DNA from 3 places in the Streptomyces sp. NPDC059852 genome. Region 1 is predicted to be linked to each of the others. Evidence: riboswitches for the same ligand, from Rfam matches in the RefSeq annotation. Region 1 holds a riboswitch; each other region holds the start of a gene.
The links. A riboswitch is a leader RNA that binds a small molecule or an ion and turns the genes downstream of it on or off. The one in region 1 is predicted to bind thiamine pyrophosphate.
Positions count from the first base shown of each region.

Region 2: linked by a shared signal. The riboswitch ahead of ACFV46_RS10125 (thiamine ABC transporter substrate binding subunit) and the one ahead of thiC (phosphomethylpyrimidine synthase ThiC) in region 1 are both predicted to bind thiamine pyrophosphate.
Region 3: linked by a shared signal. The riboswitch ahead of thiO (glycine oxidase ThiO) and the one ahead of thiC (phosphomethylpyrimidine synthase ThiC) in region 1 are both predicted to bind thiamine pyrophosphate.

Region 1 covers NZ_JBHWJK010000021.1:21,668-27,785, forward strand. Annotated here, with positions in the region: gene ACFV46_RS24690 (YibE/F family protein) at 1-1,435, opposite strand, end outside; TPP riboswitch at 1,507-1,663, shown strand; gene thiC (phosphomethylpyrimidine synthase ThiC) at 1,656-3,458, shown strand; gene ACFV46_RS24700 (hypothetical protein) at 3,602-4,705, shown strand; gene ACFV46_RS24705 (hypothetical protein) at 4,714-5,583, opposite strand; gene ACFV46_RS24710 (metallophosphoesterase) at 5,776-6,118, opposite strand, start outside.
Region 2 covers NZ_JBHWJK010000006.1:123,372-129,489, reverse strand. Annotated here, with positions in the region: gene rlmN (23S rRNA (adenine(2503)-C(2))-methyltransferase RlmN) at 136-1,242, shown strand; TPP riboswitch at 1,267-1,372, shown strand; gene ACFV46_RS10125 (thiamine ABC transporter substrate binding subunit) at 1,450-2,544, shown strand; gene ACFV46_RS10120 (ABC transporter permease) at 2,520-4,187, shown strand; gene ACFV46_RS10115 (ABC transporter ATP-binding protein) at 4,188-5,207, shown strand; gene ACFV46_RS10110 (maleylpyruvate isomerase family mycothiol-dependent enzyme) at 5,232-6,029, shown strand; gene ACFV46_RS10105 (LAETG motif-containing sortase-dependent surface protein) at 6,105-6,118, opposite strand, start outside.
Region 3 covers NZ_JBHWJK010000037.1:6,498-12,615, reverse strand. Annotated here, with positions in the region: gene pknB (Stk1 family PASTA domain-containing Ser/Thr kinase) at 1-1,218, opposite strand, end outside; gene ACFV46_RS31400 (thiazole synthase) at 1,337-2,131, opposite strand; gene thiS (sulfur carrier protein ThiS) at 2,135-2,335, opposite strand; gene thiO (glycine oxidase ThiO) at 2,332-3,492, opposite strand; TPP riboswitch at 3,490-3,601, opposite strand; gene ACFV46_RS31385 (hypothetical protein) at 3,653-3,997, shown strand; gene ACFV46_RS31380 (hypothetical protein) at 4,122-5,324, shown strand; gene ACFV46_RS31375 (FAD-dependent oxidoreductase) at 5,381-6,118, shown strand, end outside.

The DNA.
Region 1 (6,118 bases):
GTGCCCCCACGGGCGCCGTGCCGGCCTCGGGACGGTCGGCCGACACCACCAGCGCCGCCAGGGCCGTCGTCACCGGTACGGAGGCGACGAGGCCGATGGAGCCCACCAGCGTCCGCACGATCTCCTCGGCCACCAACTCGCTGTTGGCGACCGTGCCGACGCCGCTCTGGGCGATGGAGAAGAGCAGCAGCAGGGGCAGCGCGGCGCCCGCGTAGGCGAGGACGAGCGTGTTGACGACGGACGCGATGTGGTCGCGGCCGATGCGGATGCCCGCCCGGTACAGCCCGCGCCAGCCCATCGTCGGGTTGGCCTCGTGCAGCTCCCATACGGCGGAGGTCTGGGTGACCGTCACGTCGTCGAGCACACCGAGCGAACCGATGATGATCCCGGCCAGCAGCAGACCGCTCATGTCGATCGACGGATACAGGCCGTGGATGAGACCCGTGTTGTCGTCGGTGTTGCCGGTGAGCGCCGCCCAGTCGATGAACACCGAGCCGAGGACACCGATCAGCAGGAGCGAGACCAGGGTGCCGAGGACCGCGACCGATGTACGCGCCGAGAGGCCGTGGCACAGATAGAGCGCGATCAGCATGATGGCGCTCGCCCCCACCACCGCCACGACCAGCGGGTTCGAGCCCTGCAGGATCGCCGGCAGGATGAAGAAGTTGAGCAGCAGGAAGCTGATGGCCAGTGAGACCAGCGCCATGACGCCCCGCAGCCGCCCGACGAGCACGACGGCGACGGCGAAGATCCCGGCGAGCACCGAGAGCGGGACGCGACGGTTGACGTCGGCGACGGCGTACTGGAGGTCCTTGGGAGCGGAGGGCTCGTAGGCGACGACGACCTCCTGGCCCTCGCTCAACTGCCGTGACTGGTCGGGCTGGACGATCTCCGTGAACGTACGGCCCTTGTCGTTCCCCGTGTCGACGCGGATGGTCGCCTTCTTGCAGGTGCCGCTCTCCTCCCGCGTGGCGGAGGAGCCCTGCCCGGCCGAGGTGCTCCCGGCCGGCGGAGCTCCGCCCGCGCCCACGTCCTTGCAGCTCAACTCGACCACCTTGGTGACCGTGGCCTGCTGGGTCTGCCGGTCGAAGCCGACCCCGGTGCGCTCGTGCGCCGGGGCGCCGCCCGGCCAGAGCACGGCGAGGCCGACCACCACCGCCGCGGCGAACGGGATCAGGACGGCCGCGATGACCTTGCGCAGATGCCGGGAGACGGGAGCGGCCGGACCGTGGGCGTGGCTGTGGGAGTGCCCGTGGCCTGGGCCGTGCCCGTGGCCAGGGCCGCGCTCGGGGCCGTGCCCGCTGTCGGGCCCGCCCTCGGGAGCCGCCGAACCCCGGTGCTCCTCAGGGCCGTTGTGCCGGTCGGGGCCGTTTCCAGGGCCTCGGCCGCGGCGCGGTTCGTGCGGCGGGTACGGAGGTTCATGCGTCGTGGTCACCGCCCGATCATCGCAAGAACGGTGAGGGCCCTCTGTTCACCGCGCCCGGACGGGCGCTAGCGTGGAGGCACCTTTGTACACGCGGGAGCTCGGAGCACCGGGCTGAGAGGGCGCTGACCTCCGTCCCAGCGATGTTTCACATGAAACATCGGCGGACGGACACCGCTGCGTCGACCGCCGAACCTGTTACCGGGTAATGCCGGCGTAGGGAGTAGGTCTCATGACCATCAAGGACGCGCGCACGCCTGCCTCGAACCAGGACGAATCGCCCCTGCCGGGCGCATCCTCCGCAGAGGCCGGGAAGTCCATCGGCTGGCACAAGGCGTACGTCGAGGGCTCACGCCCCGATCTGCGGGTGCCGGTCCGCCAGGTGCACCTCACCAACGGGCAGTCGGTCACGCTGTACGACACGTCGGGCCCGTACACCGATCCGGCCGCCGAGACCGACGTCCGCCGTGGGCTGCCCCCGCTGCGGGAGAACTGGATCATCGCCCGCGGGGACACCGAGGAGTACGCGGGCCGGCCCGTACGGCCCGAGGACGACGGGATCAAGCACACCGCGCCGCGCGGAGGTCTGCGCAACCTCGACGCGGTGTTCCCGGGACGGCCGCGCCAGCCCCGGCGCAGCCGTGACGGACAGGCGGTCACGCAACTCGCGTACGCCCGCCGCGGGGAGATCACCCCCGAGATGGAGTTCGTGGCGATCCGGGAGAACGTCGACCCCGAGGTGGTCCGTGCGGAGATCGCCGCGGGCCGGGCGGTCCTGCCCGCCAACGTCAACCACCCGGAGATCGAGCCGATGATCATCGGCAAGCGGTTCCTGGTGAAGGTCAACGCCAACATCGGCAACTCGGCGGTGACGTCCTCCATCGAGGAGGAGGTCGAGAAGATGACGTGGGCGACCCGCTGGGGCGCCGACACGGTCATGGACCTCTCCACCGGCCGCAACATCCACACCACGCGCGAGTGGGTGCTGCGCAACTCGCCCGTCCCCATCGGCACGGTGCCGCTCTACCAGGCACTGGAGAAGGTCGACGGCAAGGCCGAGGAACTGACCTGGGAGATCTACAAGGACACGGTCATCGAGCAGGCAGAGCAGGGCGTGGACTACATGACGGTCCATGCGGGCGTGCGCCTGCCGTACGTGCCGCTCACCGCGAACCGCAAGACGGGCATCGTCTCCCGGGGCGGCTCGATCATGGCCGCATGGTGCCTGGCGCACCACAAGGAGAGCTTCCTGTACGAGAACTTCGAGGAGCTCTGCGAGATCCTCGCCGCCTACGACGTCACCTACTCGCTGGGCGACGGCCTCAGGCCGGGGTCGATCGCGGACGCCAACGACGAGGCGCAGTTCGCGGAGTTGAGGACGCTCGGGGAACTCAACACCATCGCCAAGCGGTTCAACGTCCAGACCATGATCGAGGGCCCGGGACACGTCCCGATGCACAAGATCAAGGAGAACATCGACCTCCAGCAGGAGATCTGCGAGGAGGCCCCGTTCTACACGCTCGGCCCGCTGACGACGGATGTGGCTCCGGCCTACGACCACATCACCTCGGGCATCGGCGCGGCGATGATCGCCTGGTGGGGTACGGCGATGCTCTGCTACGTGACGCCCAAGGAGCACCTGGGCCTGCCCAACCGGGACGACGTCAAGACAGGCGTCATCACCTACAAGATCGCCGCGCACGCCGCGGACCTCGCCAAGGGCCACCCCGGCGCGCAGGAGTGGGACGACGCCCTGTCCGACGCCCGCTTCGAGTTCCGCTGGGAGGACCAGTTCAACCTGGCGCTCGACCCGGACACGGCACGGGAGTTCCACGACGAGACCCTGCCGGCCGAGCCCGCCAAGACGGCCCACTTCTGCTCGATGTGCGGGCCGAAGTTCTGCTCCATGAAGATCTCCCAGGACATCCGCCGGCGCCACGGCGGCTCCCAGGACGAGATCGAGGAGGGCATGGCCCAGAAGTCCAAGGAGTTCGCGGCGGCGGGCAACAGGGTGTACCTGCCCATCGCGGACTGATCGTCCGACCCGTCGGTGTCCCTCGCACGTCTCGCGGGGGACACCGGCGCCTGGGGGAGAACTGGACGGTGACGCGAGGGGGTCAGTAACGACAAGGACACGTCGCCGCCCGGGCTGACCAAGATCCGTAGTGTGTCTTGCCTATGCCTGGGATCGATGTGGCCAACGGAGTGGCGGGTGCCGTCATCGGCATGCTTTTCGCGGTGCTGTTCCAGCAGCCGTTGCAGGACGCCTGGTACCGGTTACGGACGCGCTCGGCACGCGCCCTCCGCAGCCTCGGACGCCGGGAGGAGTCGGGTCCCGCGTGGCGGACGTTCTCGCTCGGGCCCCTGCAGACCTCTGCCCTGATCGTCGAGGGGGACGGAGAGTCTCCGATACCCCCCGAGACCGTGTACGTCCACGTGCTCGACGACGAGATCGAGCTGCCCTCGGACATGCGGTCCTGGCGGGACGAGATCGCCGCGGAGAGCGAGCAGCTCCGCGCCGAGGGGCGCAGTCCGCTGTGGAACGGGCCACGGTACGCGGTCGAGGCGTTCGACATCTCACGTACCGCTCTCGACGAGCGACCCGAAGTCCATCTGCGTCTGCGACCGACCGACTACTACACCTTCCTGGCCGCTCAGCAACTCGACCGGCGACTTCCGGACGGCACTACGCCCCGGTCCCGGTATCTGGACCCCGACCGGCCCCTGGAGGCGCCGGCGTTCCTCCAGTGCAGCTTCGCCGTCAACATAGCGGTGGTCACCGCCGATGACATGCTCGTCGTCAGCCGGCGCAGCGACCGGGTCCGTATGGCTCCCGGCGTCTGGAACTCCTCGGTCAACGAGGGACTGTCCCGGCACATAGATTCGTCGGGGAGGAGTGCGCCGGACCTGCATGCCGTGGCCCGCCGGGGGATGCGCGAGGAACTCTCCCTGGAACCCCACGAGTACGCGCTCGACCTGCTGGCCTTCGTCCTGGACATCGGGAAGCGCCACTGGAGCGGTCACTTCTACGCCAAGCTGAAGGACCTGAGCAGTGCGGACCTTCAGGCACGCATGAGCCGGGGCGTGGCGGACCGCTGGGAGCACCAGACCATCGACTACGTGCCCTTCCGGCCCGCGGCGGTCGTCACGTACATGCTGCGGGACGACCGCGTGCACCGCTGGGCGCCGTTGGCGCCGGCGCTCTTCCATCTCTCGCTGGTCCATGCCTACAGCCGCACGCTCGTCGAGCGGGTCGAGGCGCAGCTCACCCGGCGCCTGTAGGCCGCGTCTCACTCCGGCTGGTGTTCCGGGCCTCCGAAGTCCGGGCTGGTGTAGTCCGGGCTCGAGAAGCGTGGGCGGTGGCCCCCGGCGGGGCCGTCGTCCGGGCTGCTGAACCCGGGGCGGCCGTAGCCGAGGTTCGGCATCCGGCCCGCCGGAGCCGACGGTGAGGTGGGGTGCAGGGCGGCGGTGGTGCCGGCGTCGGCGAGCGCTTCCCGCAGGAAGGGCAGGATGCCGCGCTCCAGCAGGGCCTGCCGCCAGGCATCCCTGGCCAGGACCACTTCCTCGCTCAGCGCGCCGTAGGGCGTGCCGTCGAGGGTGGGCCGGTTGCGCAGGGCGGTCAGGAGGAGTCCGACGGCGGCGACCAGGACGGCCGCCGCCGCGATGGCTCCGAACACCCATCCGGTGGTCAGCATCGTCCGGGCGAAGCCCTGCTCGGGGTCGAACATCTTGAGGATGTATCCCACGAGCAGGAATATCGCCGCGGCGGTGCCGGCGAGGACGGGTGCCAGGACCGCGAGGACGGCGACGAGGCCGGGTCCCGCGGTCTCGGCGACCTCTCCCACGGTGGCGGCGAGTCCCATCGCGCCCCCGCCCGGCTCGCTGGAGCCGGTCTCACGGGACGACGACGAGCTGGACGGCGCCGGCTGGCGCAGTTCCTCACGGACCTTCACGTAGTGCTGGTATTCGGTCGCCGCGGCGGCCGTGATGAGCGCGGTGGCGTTCAGCGCCATGGTGCGCAGTTGTTCGGGGTTGAGCCGCTGTCCGACAGCGGCCAGTTCCGGGCGGTGTGGGGCGGAGCGCAGCGCCTCGTCGAGGATCCGCTCGTAGTCCTGGCGGTCCTCGCTTAGCAGGTGCTGCGGAACGCTGTTCATGTGCATCCCCCGATGCTCCGTAGGGCTTGGGGCTCGCATGCCAACGAGCCGTCGGGCAGAAACGGAGGGGAGCCTGCTACGGATAAGCCGATGGTAGAGCGGTGACGGCATACGGTGACAGGGGGTTTGCCAAAATTGGGCCCCGGCCCGCGCCTCCTTGCGCCCCCCGTGACCGGGGGACGACGCACCGTGGAACGGTCAGATCTCCAGGGGGAGTTGCTGGACCAACAGCTTTCCGGCCATGGTCACACCGCCGTCCATCGCGATCGCGAGTCCGTCCGCGTAGACGTGCGGGCCCTCGACCAGCGGCCCGGAGTTGTCCTCGCCGTCCTCGGAGCCGACCTCGCCGAGCAGATACGGAATCGGGCTGTGGCCGTGAACGATCCGGGTGCCGCCGTACGTATCGAGCAGGGAGCGCACGGCCTGTGCGCCGCCCTCGTCACGGAAGGAGAACCGCTTGGTGAGCTTGCGGAACAGGTCCCAGACCTCGTCGGCGTCGTTGCGGGTGAGCGTCTCGCGGACGGTGTCGTTGACCTCCTCG
Region 2 (6,118 bases), on a different contig from region 1:
AGCGCCGGGGCAAGGCTGGGCCGTCCCCTGGGCCGTGCGACGTTGGCCGACGATGGCAGACGGCACCCGTGGGTGACCGCCCCCACCCCGCTCCGGCCTGGGCATCCAGAGTTGATCTGCCACACTGGAAGGGTTATGCCTGCACCCGGAGAACTCACATTCGTCGCCCCGCGCGGAGCCAAGAAGCCGCCGCGGCATCTTGCCGATCTCACGCCCGGTGAGCGCAAGGACGCCGTCGCCGCGATCGGCGAGAAGCCGTTTCGTGCCAAGCAGCTGTCGCAGCACTACTTCGCGCGGTACGCGCACGATCCGGAGCAGTGGACCGACATCCCCGCCGGGTCCCGCGCCAAGCTGCGGGAGGAGCTGTTTCCCGAGCTGATGACCGTCGTGCGGCATCTGTCGACCGACGAGGGGACCACGCGCAAGACGCTGTGGCGGCTGTTCGACGGGACGCTCGTGGAGTCCGTGCTGATGCGGTACCCGGATCGGGTCACGATGTGCATCAGTTCTCAGGCCGGGTGCGGGATGAACTGTCCCTTCTGTGCCACCGGGCAGGCGGGACTGGATCGGAATCTGTCCACCGCCGAGATCGTCCATCAGATCGTCGACGGGATGCGGGCGCTCCGGGACGGTGAGGTGCCTGGGGGGCCTGCTCGGCTGTCCAACATCGTCTTCATGGGGATGGGCGAGCCGCTCGCCAACTACAAGCGCGTTGTCGGGGCCATTCGGCGGCTCACCGATCCTGAGCCCGACGGGCTGGGGCTCTCGCAGCGGGGGATCACTGTTTCCACGGTCGGGCTCGTGCCTGCCATTCATCGGTTCGCCGACGAGGGGTTCAAGTGCCGGCTCGCCATCTCGCTGCACGCCCCCGACGACGAGCTGCGTGACACCCTCGTCCCCGTGAACACGCGGTGGAAGGTGCGCGAGGTGCTGGACGCCGGGTTCGAGTACGTCGGGAAGAGCGGCCGCCGGCTGTCCATCGAGTACGCGCTCATCCGGGACATCAACGATCAGGCCTGGCGTGGTGACCGGCTCGGGCGGCTGCTCAAGGGCAAGCCTGTGCATGTCAATCTCATTCCGCTCAACCCGACCCCGGGGTCGAAGTGGACCGCCTCCCGGCCCGAGGACGAGAAGGCGTTCGTCGAGGCCATCGCCGCCCACGGTGTACCGGTGACGATCCGGGACACCCGTGGTCAGGAGATCGACGGGGCGTGTGGTCAGCTCGCCGCCACCGAGCGGTAGTCTGACCGGCGTCAACACATCTGCATATTCCGACAGGGGAGCGCCACAGCGCTGAGAGTGCGGCACCGGCCGCAGACCCTCCGAACCTGGCCCAGGTCATTCTGGGTAGGGAGATCGGTCATCACTCGAGCTGTTGCGCCCTGCCCGAGCCCCCCGGGGCCACGGGCAGGGCCGCGTCTCTTCCTGGTCACCCCCAGGAGGAATCCAGTGAGCATCACCAAGAAGGCCACGGCCCTCGCCGTCGGGCTCGGTCTCGTCGCCCTGCCGGCGCTGACCGCCTGCGGGTCGTCCGACGACGGCGGCGACGGCAGCGGCGGCGGTTCCCGGACCGTCACCCTCGTCAGCCACAACTCGTGGGCCGTGTCCAAGGACGTCCTCGCCGCCTTCGAGAAGCAGTCCGGCTACAAGGTCCGGGTCCTCAAGGACGGCGACGCAGGGCAGGCCGTCAACAAGGCCATCCTGACCAAGGACAACCCCCAGGGCGACGTCTTCTTCGGCGTCGACAACACCCTGCTGTCCCGGGCCCTCGACAACGGCCTGTTCCAGTCGTACGAGGCCAAGGGCTCCGACAAGGTCGCGCCCGAGTTCCGGGTCGACCAGGAGAAGCACCGGGTCACCCCCGTGGACACCGGCGACGTCTGCGTCAACTACGACAAGGCGTACTTCAGCGAGCACGGGCTCACCCCGCCCACCTCCTTCGACGACCTGGTCAAGCCCGCGTACAAGGACCTCCTCGTCACCGAGAACGCCTCCACCTCCTCGCCCGGCCTCGGCTTCCTGCTCGGCACCGCCGCCGAGTACGGCGACGACGGGTGGGAGGGCTACTGGAAGAAGCTGAAGGCCAACGGCGTCAAGGTCGTCGACGGCTGGGAGCAGGCGTACAACGAGGAGTTCTCCGGTTCGGCCGGCGGCAAGAAGGCCAAGGGCGACCGGCCGCTCGTCGTGTCGTACGCCTCCTCGCCGCCCGCCGAGGTGATCTACGCCGATCCCCGGCCCTCGACCGCGCCCACGGGTGTCGTAGAGGGCACCTGCTTCCGGCAGGTCGAGTACGCCGGTCTGCTCAGCAACGCCAGGAACGCCGAGGGCGGCAAGGCGCTGATCGACTTCCTGCTGAGCGACACGTTCCAGAAGGACATGCCGCTGAACATGTTCGTGTATCCGGTGCGCGAGGGCGCCCAGGTGCCGAAGGAGTTCACCGCCTACGGGCCGGCGGCGAAGAACCCCGAGACCATGGAGCCGGCGAAGATCGCCGCCCACCGTGACGACTGGGTCAAGTCGTGGACCTCGCTCGTCCTCAGGTAGCGGGGCGCCGCACACGGAGCGCGGCGGCGCGGCTCGGTCTCGTGGCCGTGCCCGTCGCGTTCTTCGTGGTCTTCTTCGCCTACCCGGTCGCCGCGATCGTCGCGCGCGGCCTGCATGTCGACGGGGTGTGGCGGTTCGGGCGGCTGTGGGACGTGCTCGGGCAGTCCGACATCCGGCACGTGCTGTGGTTCACCACCTGGCAGGCCCTCGCCTCCACCGCGCTCACCCTGCTGATCGCGCTGCCCGGCGCCTATGTCTTCGCCCGCTTCAACTTCCCCGGCAAACAGGTCCTGCGGGCCGTGGTGACCGTGCCGTTCGTGCTGCCGACCGTCGTCGTCGGCACGGCGTTCCTCGCGCTCGTCGGCCGCGGCGGGCTGCTGGACGAGCTGTGGGGCGTACGGCTGGACACCACCGTGTGGGCCATCCTGCTCGCGCACGTCTTCTTCAACTACGCCGTCGTCGTACGGACGGTGGGCGGCCTGTGGGCCCAGCTGGACCCCCGGCAGGAGGAGGCCGCGCGGATGCTCGGGGCGTCCCGGTGGACCGCCTGGCGGACCGTCACGCTGCCGGCGCTCGGGCCCGCCGTGGCCGCCGCCGCGCTCATGGTCTTCCTGTTCACCTTCACGTCCTTCGGCGTGGTCCAGATCCTCGGCGGTCCGGCGTTCTCGACTCTGGAGGTCGAGATCTACCGGCAGACCTCCGAGATCTTCGACCTGTCCACGGCCGCCGTGCTGACGATCGTGCAGTTCCTGGCGGTCGGCTCCATCCTCGCCGTGCACGCCTGGACCGTACGGCGGCGGGAGAGCACCCTGCGGCTCGTCGACGCGTCCGTGACGGCGCGGCGGCCGCGCGGGGCCGGGCAGTGGGCGCTGCTCGCCGGGGTCCTGGCCGTCGTCGCCGTCCTGCTGGTGCTGCCGCTCGCCGTCCTCGTGCGGCGCTCCCTGGACGCGCCCGGCTTCGGCTACTACCGGGCACTCACCGAGTCCGACGGCGGGGTCTTCCTCGTCGCGCCGATCGAGGCGATCGCCAACTCCCTCCAGTACGCCGTGGTCGCCACCCTCATCGCCGTGCTGGTCGGCGGTCTGGCGGCGGCCGCGCTGACCCGGCGGGACGCCGGCCGGTTCGTCCGGGGTTTCGACGCGCTGCTGATGCTGCCGCTCGGGGTGTCCGCGGTGACCGTCGGGTTCGGGTTCCTGATCTCCCTGGACGAGCCGCCGCTCGACCTGAGGAGCAGCTGGATCCTGGTGCCGCTCGCGCAGGCGCTGGTCGGGGTGCCCTTCGTCGTGCGGACGATGCTGCCCGTGCTGCGGGCCGTCGACGACCGGCTGCGGGAGGCCGCCGCGGTCCTCGGCGCCTCGCCCTGGCGGGTGTGGCGGGAGATCGACCTTCCGATGGTGCGCCGGGCGCTGCTGATCGCGGCCGGGTTCGCGTTCGCGGTGTCGCTCGGCGAGTTCGGCGCGACCGTGTTCATCGCCCGGCCCGACAATCCGACGCTGCCGGTCGCGGTGGCCCGGCTGCTGGGGCGCGCGGGTGACCTCAACTACGGCCAGGCGATGGCCCTTTCCACGGTGCTGATGGTGGTGTGCGCGGTGGCGCTCCTGGTGCTGGAGCGGCTGCGCACCGACCGGACGGGGGAGTTCTAGATGCTGCTGAGCCTGACGGGCGCGACGGTCCGCTTCGGCGGGCGGGCGGTGCTCGACGCCGTCGACCTGGACGTCGCCGAGCACGAGATCGTGTGCGTGCTGGGGCCGAGCGGCAGCGGCAAGTCGACGCTGCTGCGGGCCGTGGCGGGGTTGCAGTCCCTGGACGCCGGCCGGGTGACGCTGGACGGGCGCGACCAGGCCGGGGTGCCCGCGCACCGGCGCGGTGTCGGTCTGATGTTCCAGGACCACCAGCTGTTCCCGCAGCGGGACGTCGGCGGCAACGTGGCGTTCGGCGCCCGGATGCACGGGGCCTCCCGGCGTGAACAGGCCGAGCGCGTGGGCGAGTTGCTGGAGCTGGTCGGACTGCCGGGTGCCGCGGGGCGGGCCGTCGCCTCGCTGTCCGGCGGGGAACAGCAGCGGGTGGCGCTGGCCCGTGCCCTCGCGCCCCGGCCGCGACTGCTGATGCTGGACGAGCCGCTGGGCCAGCTCGACCGCTCGCTGCGGGAACGCCTGGTGGTCGAACTGCGGGAGCTGTTCGGGCGGTTGGGCACCACCGTGCTGGCCGTCACCCACGACCAGGGGGAGGCGTTCGCGCTGGCCGACCGGGTGGTGGTGATGCGGGACGGCGGGATCGCGCAGACCGGGACACCGCTCGAGGTGTGGCAGCACCCGGCGGACGCGTTCGTCGCCCGCTTCCTCGGCTTCGACAACGTGGTCGAGGGCACCGTGGCCGGTGAGGCCGCGGACACCCCCTGGGGCAAGCTCCCGGTCGACGGGAACGCCGCGCAGGGCGTCCGGAGCCTGCTCGTGCGGCCCGCCGGGGTGCGGCTCGTCGCGCCCGACGAGGGACTGCGGTGCACGGTCGCCGCGCGGACGTTCCGGGGCACGCATGTCGCCCTGCGGCTCCAGCCGGAGGGCGCGCCACGCCTGGAGGCCGCCTGCGCGCTGCGGGAGGCACCGGAGGTCGGGGACGTGGTCGGCGTGGAGTTCGACGCGGCGGAAATCGTGGTGCTCGGCTGATCACCCGGCGCTTAGGGTGCGGGCATGACGCTGCTCGCACATGACCGCTACTGCGACGAGATAGATCACCAGGTCGGCCTGCTCAGGGCGGTGGTGGCCTCCGGTGCCGATCTGTCGGCCACCGTGCCGACCTGCCCCGACTGGTCGCTGGAGCAGCTCGTCCGGCACACGGGGGAGGCCCTGCGCTGGGTCGAGCTGATGGTGCGGACACGCGCCGAGAAGGAGATCCCGGAGGAGACCGTTCCGGGCGCCCAGGGGCCCGACGCGCAGGGCGACCCCGCCGCGCTCGACGCCTGGCTTGCGGAGACCGGCGAACTGCTCGTCCACACGCTCCGGGAGGCCGGTCCGGACACCCCGGTGTGGTCGTGGGCCGGGATCCCCACCTCCGGGTTCTGGGCCCGCCGGATGACGCACGAACTCACGATCCACCGCGCCGACGCGACGCTCGCCGCCGGACTGCCGTACGAGGTGGCACCGGAGATCGCGGCCGACGCGATCGACGAGTGGCTGGAGATCGTGCGGTGGGCGCAGCGGACCATCCCCGACGACCCCTCGCGCGAGCTGCGCCGGCCCGGCGCGAGCATCCATCTGCACGCCACCGACCCCACGCCCGGCGTGGACGCCGAGTGGTGCGTCGACCTGGACGGGGAGGCGATCGTATGGCGCCGCGGCCACGAGAAGGCGACGGTCGCGCTGCGCGGCACGCTCACCGACGTCCTGCTGGCGTTCTACCGCCGACTGCCGCTGGACAGCCCCCGGTTGGAGATCCTCGGCGAGCGGGAACTGCTGGAGTTCTGGCTGGAGCGGGCGACCTTCGGCTGAGCCCGCGGCAGGCAACGACTGCGGCCCGCCCCCGGGGACGGGGACGGGCCGCAGCGGTGTCACGGAAGGGCCGGATCAGCCCTCGCTCT
Region 3 (6,118 bases), on a different contig from region 1:
CGAGCCGACGTCGAGCCCGTCCTGCTCCAGACGCTCCCGGGCCTGCGCCTCGGTCTTCGACAGCAGCGGCGGCACCTCGGTGAACTGGCCGGAGTTGATGTACCAGATGCCCGCACCCAGGCCGAGGGCCAGCAGCACGGCGGCCACCACGACGAGCGGGCCGCGCGGCCGGCGCGAGCCCCGCGCGCGGGGCGGCCCGGTGGGCGGGGGCGGCGGCATCTCCAGACGGCTGGTGCGGTGCACGGGCTCGTCCCCGTCGACCGGCGGCGGCGCGGCCACGGTCAGCCCGCGCGGGATCACGCTCGTGCGGTCGTCGGCGTTGTCGTGCCCGTCGGACAGGGCCTGCGGGGGCATCGCGTCCAACTGCCCGTCGGTGAGCGCCGCGCGCGCCACGCGGGCCTGCGCGAGCAGGGCCACGGCGTCGTGGGGACGGACGTCCGGAGTGCGGGCCGTGGCGGAGGCGACCAGCTCGTCGAGCTCGTAGGCCAGACCGGGCACCACCGCGGAGGGCGGCGGGACGTCGTCGTGCAGATGCTTGTAGAGCACCACGGCGGGGGAGTCCCCGTCATGCGGCTTCTCGCCGGTCAGCATCTCGTACAGGACGACACCGCACGCGTACACGTCGACACGGGCGTCGGCGGCGCCCGGCTGCTCCATCTGCTCGGGCGCGAGATACGAGACGGTGCCGAGGACGGCCCCGGTGGTGCTGGTCACGGTGTCCACCGAGCGCACCAGGCCGAAGTCGGCGACCTTGACCCGGCCGTCGTCCCCTATCAGGACGTTCTCCGGCTTCATGTCCCGGTGCACGAACCCCGCGCGGTGGGCGGCGCCGAGCGCGGCGAGCACCGGCTCCAGGATGTCGAGCGCGGCCCGCGGCTGGAGCGCCCCGCGCTCGCGCAGCACGTCCCGCAGGGTGCAGCCCGCGATGTACTCCATCGCGAGATAGACGTACGACCCGTCGGTGCCCTGGTCGAAGACCTGCACCACGTTCGGATGGGCCAGCCGGGCGACGGACTTCGCCTCCCGGATGAACCGCTCGACGAACGCCCCGTCCACCGCCAGCGCCGGATGCATCACCTTGAGCGCGAGCACGCGGTCGAGGCGGGTGTCCAGGGCCCGGTAGACCGTGGCCATCCCGCCGACCGCGATCCGCGCGTCCACGCGATAGCGGCCGTCGAGCACCTGCCCGACCAGAGGGTCCTGAAGGGTCGTATCCACGCAGGTGAGTGTACGAGCCGACACCGACACCCCGTCCGGTCCGGCCGGGATCGGGGCGGGACTGCGACCGTCCTGTGACGGACGGCTCAGCCTCCGGATGCCTTGATCGAACATACGTTCAGAAGGCCGGCCGTTCCGGATCCAGCCGTGCCAGGCCGTCCACCGGGGAGGACGCCTCGGCGAAGTGTCTCCGGGGGATCCGGCCCGCCCGGCGGGCCAGCCGGCCCGCCTCCACCGCGTGCCGCATCGCGTCGGCCATCAGCACCGGCTCCTGGGCCCGCGTCACGGCCGAGGCGAGCATCACACCGGCGCAGCCCAGCTCCATCGCGAACGCCGCGTCCGAGGCCGTCCCGGCCCCCGCGTCCAGGATCACCGGCACGCGCGCGTGCTCCACGATCAGCTGGAAGTTGTGCGGATTGCGGATGCCCAGTCCGGAGCCGATGGGCGAGCCCAGCGGCATGATCGCCGCGCACCCGGCGTCCTCCAGCCTCCGCGCCAGCACCGGATCGTCGTTGGTGTACGGCAGCACCGTGAACCCGTCGTCCACCAGCGTCTCCGCCGCGTCCAGCAGCTCGACCGGGTCCGGCAGCAGCGTCCGCTCGTCGGCGATGACCTCCAGCTTGACCAGGTCCGTGCCGAGCGCCTCGCGCGCGAGGCGGGCCGTCAGCACCGCCTCGCCCGCGGTGAAGCACCCCGCGGTGTTCGGCAGCACCCGGATGCCGAGCCGGTCCAGGACGGAGAGGACCGAGCCGTGCACCGAGGGGTCCACCCGCCGCATCGCGACGGTCGTCAGCTCCGTCCCGGACGCCACCAGGGCCCGCTCCAGCACGTCCAGGCTGGGCGCCCCGCCCGTGCCCATGATCAGCCGGGAGGTGAGGGACAGGTCCCCGAGGACGAGGGGGTCGTCGGCCATGGGTCAGCCTCCTTGCACGGCGGTCAGGACCTCGACGCGGTCGCCCTCGCGCAGCGGCGTCGACGGCCACTGCGCGCGCGGGACGACGGTCTCGTTGAGGGCGGCGGCCACCCCTGAGGGCGCCGCAGTGAGCAGCCGGACGGCGGCGTCGAGCGCCGTGCCGGGGGCGACGCGGCGCCGCTCCCCGTTGAGCGAGATGTTCATGCCGGTTGCTCCTGGGGGACGGTGGCGAACCGCAGCGGTGTGAAGTCACGGGCCACGTCCGGCAGTTCACCGGTGGTCAGGACGTGCGCGAGGACGTCCCCGGTGACCGGCGCGAGCAGCACACCGTTGCGGTGGTGACCGGTGGCGAGCAGCAGCCCGTCGAGGGCGGTCGGGCCGAGCAGCGGCGCGTTGTCGGGGGAGGCGGGGCGCAGACCCGCCCGGGTCTCCGTCAGCGGCAGCTCGGTGATGCCGGGCACCAGCTCGTGGGCGTCCCGCAGCAGCTCGTACACGCCGCCCGCGGTCACCGTGGTGTCCCAGCCCAGTTCCTCGCTCGTCGCCCCGACGACCAGCTCCCCGCTCTCGCGTGGCACCAGGTACACCTGGCTGCCCCGCACCATCGCGCGCACGGTACGGCTCAGGAACGGCGCGAGGCCCCGCGGCACGGTCAGCCGCAGCACCTGCCCCTTCACGGGCCGCACGGGCGGCCGTACGTCGTCGGGGACGCCCGCGAGCCGGCCGCTCAGGCTGCCCGCGGCGAGGACCACCCGGTCCGCGCGCAGCGCCGTGCCGTCCGTGGTGGTGACCCCCGTCGCCCGGTCCGCCGTGACGTCCAGACGCTCGGCCCAGGCCCGGTGGAAGGTCACACCGGCGCGCTCGCACGCCTCCAGCAGCGCCCCGGCCAGCCGCCGGGGGTCGATCTGGTGGTCGCCGTCCACCCGCAGCCCGCCGCGCACGCCGGGCGCGAGCATCGGCTCCAGGCGCCGGCACTCCCGGCCGGTCAGCCATGTGGAGTCCAGCCCCGAACGGGTCTGCAGGGCGTGCAGTTCGCGCAGGTGGGCACGGTCGTCCGCGTCGAGGGCGACGGCGAGCGTGCCGCAGCGGCGGTAGCCGAGGGTGTGCCCGGTGGAGTCGCCGAGCTCGGCCGCGAAGTCCGGGTAGCGGTGGGCCGATTCGAGGGTGAGCCCCAGCAGGGTCTGTTCCCCGTAGTGGAGTTCGGTGACGGCGGCCAGCATCCCGGCCGCCACCTGGGCGGCCCCGCCGCCCGGCTCCGGGTCCACCACGGCCGTGGCGAACCCGCGTTGCGCGGCCCGCCACGCCGTGACCAGGCCGATGATCCCGCCCCCGACGACGAGGACGTCTGACGTACGTGAGGACATGGGCGTCCAGCCCCTCCCTTCGCCGGCATGACCCGGATCAGGTTCGTACGGTCGGAGGCCGCCAGCCTCCCTCTCAGCCCGGTGCGTCCGGGCTCCCGCGAGTGCTCTACGGTGGCCACCCTAGCCCGCAGCCCCAGGTATCGGTAAGGGAGCCTCCCGCATGGCCCGCTCGCTCGACGGTCTCGTCCTCGCCCCCGTCGCCGACCAGGCGCCGGGGCAGGTCGGCACGCGCACCCGCTTCACGTACCACGAGCGGGACGGCGTGGTCTGGGCCGAGTACGACGGCGGCGACGTGGTGCGCGGGCACCTCGTCGGCACCCGCGACGGCGACCGGCTGGACTTCCGGTACGTGCAGCTCAAGCGGGACGGCACGACCTCCTCGGGCCACTGCGTGTCCACGGTGGGCGAACTCCCCGACGGGCGCGTGCGCCTGACCGAGACGTGGGAGTGGGAGTCGCAGGCGGGCAGCGGCACCAGTGTGGTCGAGCAGGTGCCCGCGTCCTGACGACGGTACGGCGGAGAAGGATCCGGACGTACAACCGTTGGAGATCGGTGAGGGTCTAGCGGGAGAAGGGCCGTTCCCCCGGAAGGCGCCGTCCGTCTCCCGCGTCCCAGCAGAGGATGTCTCCATGCCGATACCCCCGCACAACCGCCGCGCCTCCCGTGCCGCCGCCGCCCTCGGCGCCGCCGGCCTGATCGTGCTGGCCGCGGCTCCCGCCGCCTTCGCTGAGGAGGCCGGACCCGACCTGGTCCTCGGAGGCGTCGAGCCGGTCCACGGGCTGCGACCGGGGAGCACGTTCGACGTCCCGGTCACCGTGACGAACAAGGGCACCGTGACCGCCGAGAAGGCGTGGGTCTCCTACTCCGTCACCCGGGGGCTCGACCTCGTGGACGTCCCTTCCAACTGCCGTGTGCAGCACGTCAGGTCCTACGACGAGATGCCCGAGTACTGGACCGCGACGTGCGCGTACGACCAGCCGGTGGAGCCGGGCGTCGTCCTCACGCCCGAGAAGCCTCTCCGGGTCGAGGCACTGGACCGCGCGTACAACGACAGGCTGCGGCTGCGCGTCGGGTACGGGACCGCCCCGTCGGACGACGAGAACGGAGAGCCGTCGGTGCAGGGGACCGCCCCGGCGGTGGGACTGGTCGAGGGACCGGCCGGGGGCGAGGGTTCCGCGAAGTACGTCTACGTGCCGGTCAGCACCGTCAACACGGCCGACTACCAGGTGACGGGTGCCGCGTTGAGCGGGAGGGTCGGCGACACGGTGACGATGAAGGTGGGGTTCGCCAACGCCGGGCCCGCCTGGCTCCTGGAGGAGGGCGGGGTGCCGGGCGTCCACATCCTGATCAAGCTTCCCGCCGGAACGTCGGTCGTCAAGCGCGACTACTACTGCCACGACAAGGGCGGGACGTACAACTGCCCGGCGCACCTCGGTCTGAACATGGCTGAGGACGCCCGGATGGAGTACACCTTCAAGCTGAAGATCGACAAGCGGATCGCCGGCGCCAAGGGCTCGATCGCGCTGAGCCCCGAACCCCGCTCGTTCGACCCCGACCAGGCCAACGACAAGGCCGACATCACGCTGGACGTGACGGGCGGGGGGTCGACGGGCTCGACGGGCGGCTCGACAGGCGGGTCGGCAGGCGGCTCTACGGGCGGCTCGGCCGGCGGATCGTCGTCGACCGGTGGCGCCGGGGCGACGGACGGCGGCGAACTGGCGGACACCGGCTCCTCGACGCTGCCGATCACGGGCGTGGCGGCCGCGGCGGTGGTCGCGGGGGCGGGCACGCTCCTCGTCGCGCGACGCGGCCGGGGCCGGAACTCGAGCTGACGACGAGTGTCTATGGTGATCGGGTGAGCGAGCCAACCACCCAGTCGCAGCGGTCCGTGGTCGTCGCCGGCGCCGGCATGGCCGGTGTGCAGACGGCGGTCGCCCTGCGGGAGAAGGGCTTCGCCGGGACGATCACCCTGATCGGCGCCGAGCCCCACCAGCCGTACGACCGCCCGCCCCTGTCCAAGGCCGTGCTGCTCGGCACGGCCGAGGGCTCCGCCTTCGACGTCGACTTCGAGGCGCTCGGCGTCGAACTCCGCCTCGGCCGCGAGGTGCTGGGCGTGCGCACCGCCGACCGCGTCCTGGACACCGAGACCGGGCCCGTGCCGTACGACGTGCTGGTCCTCGCCACGGGTGCCGAACCACTGCGGCTGCCCGGCACCGAGGGCGTCCCCGGCGTGCACCTGCTGCGCACCCTGGACGACGCCGCACGGCTGCGCCCGGTGCTCGCCCGGCAGCACGACGTCGTGGTCGTCGGCGCGGGCTGGATCGGCGCCGAGTTCACCACCGCCGCCCGGGAGGCCGGCTGCGCGGTGACCGTCGTGGAAGCCGCCGAACGGCCGCTCGCGGGCGCCCTGCCCGCCGAGGTCGCGGCGCCGATGGCCGCCTGGTACGCGGACAGCGGGGCCGTGCTGCGCACCGGCACGCGCGTGGAGCGCGTCGAGTCCGGTGCCGTCGTCCTGGACGACGGCACGCGCGTGCCCGCCGGCGCCGTCGTCGTCGGCATCGGGGCCCGGCCCGCCACCACCTGGCTCACCGGCTCGGACATCGCGCTCGGCGCGCACGGCGAGGTG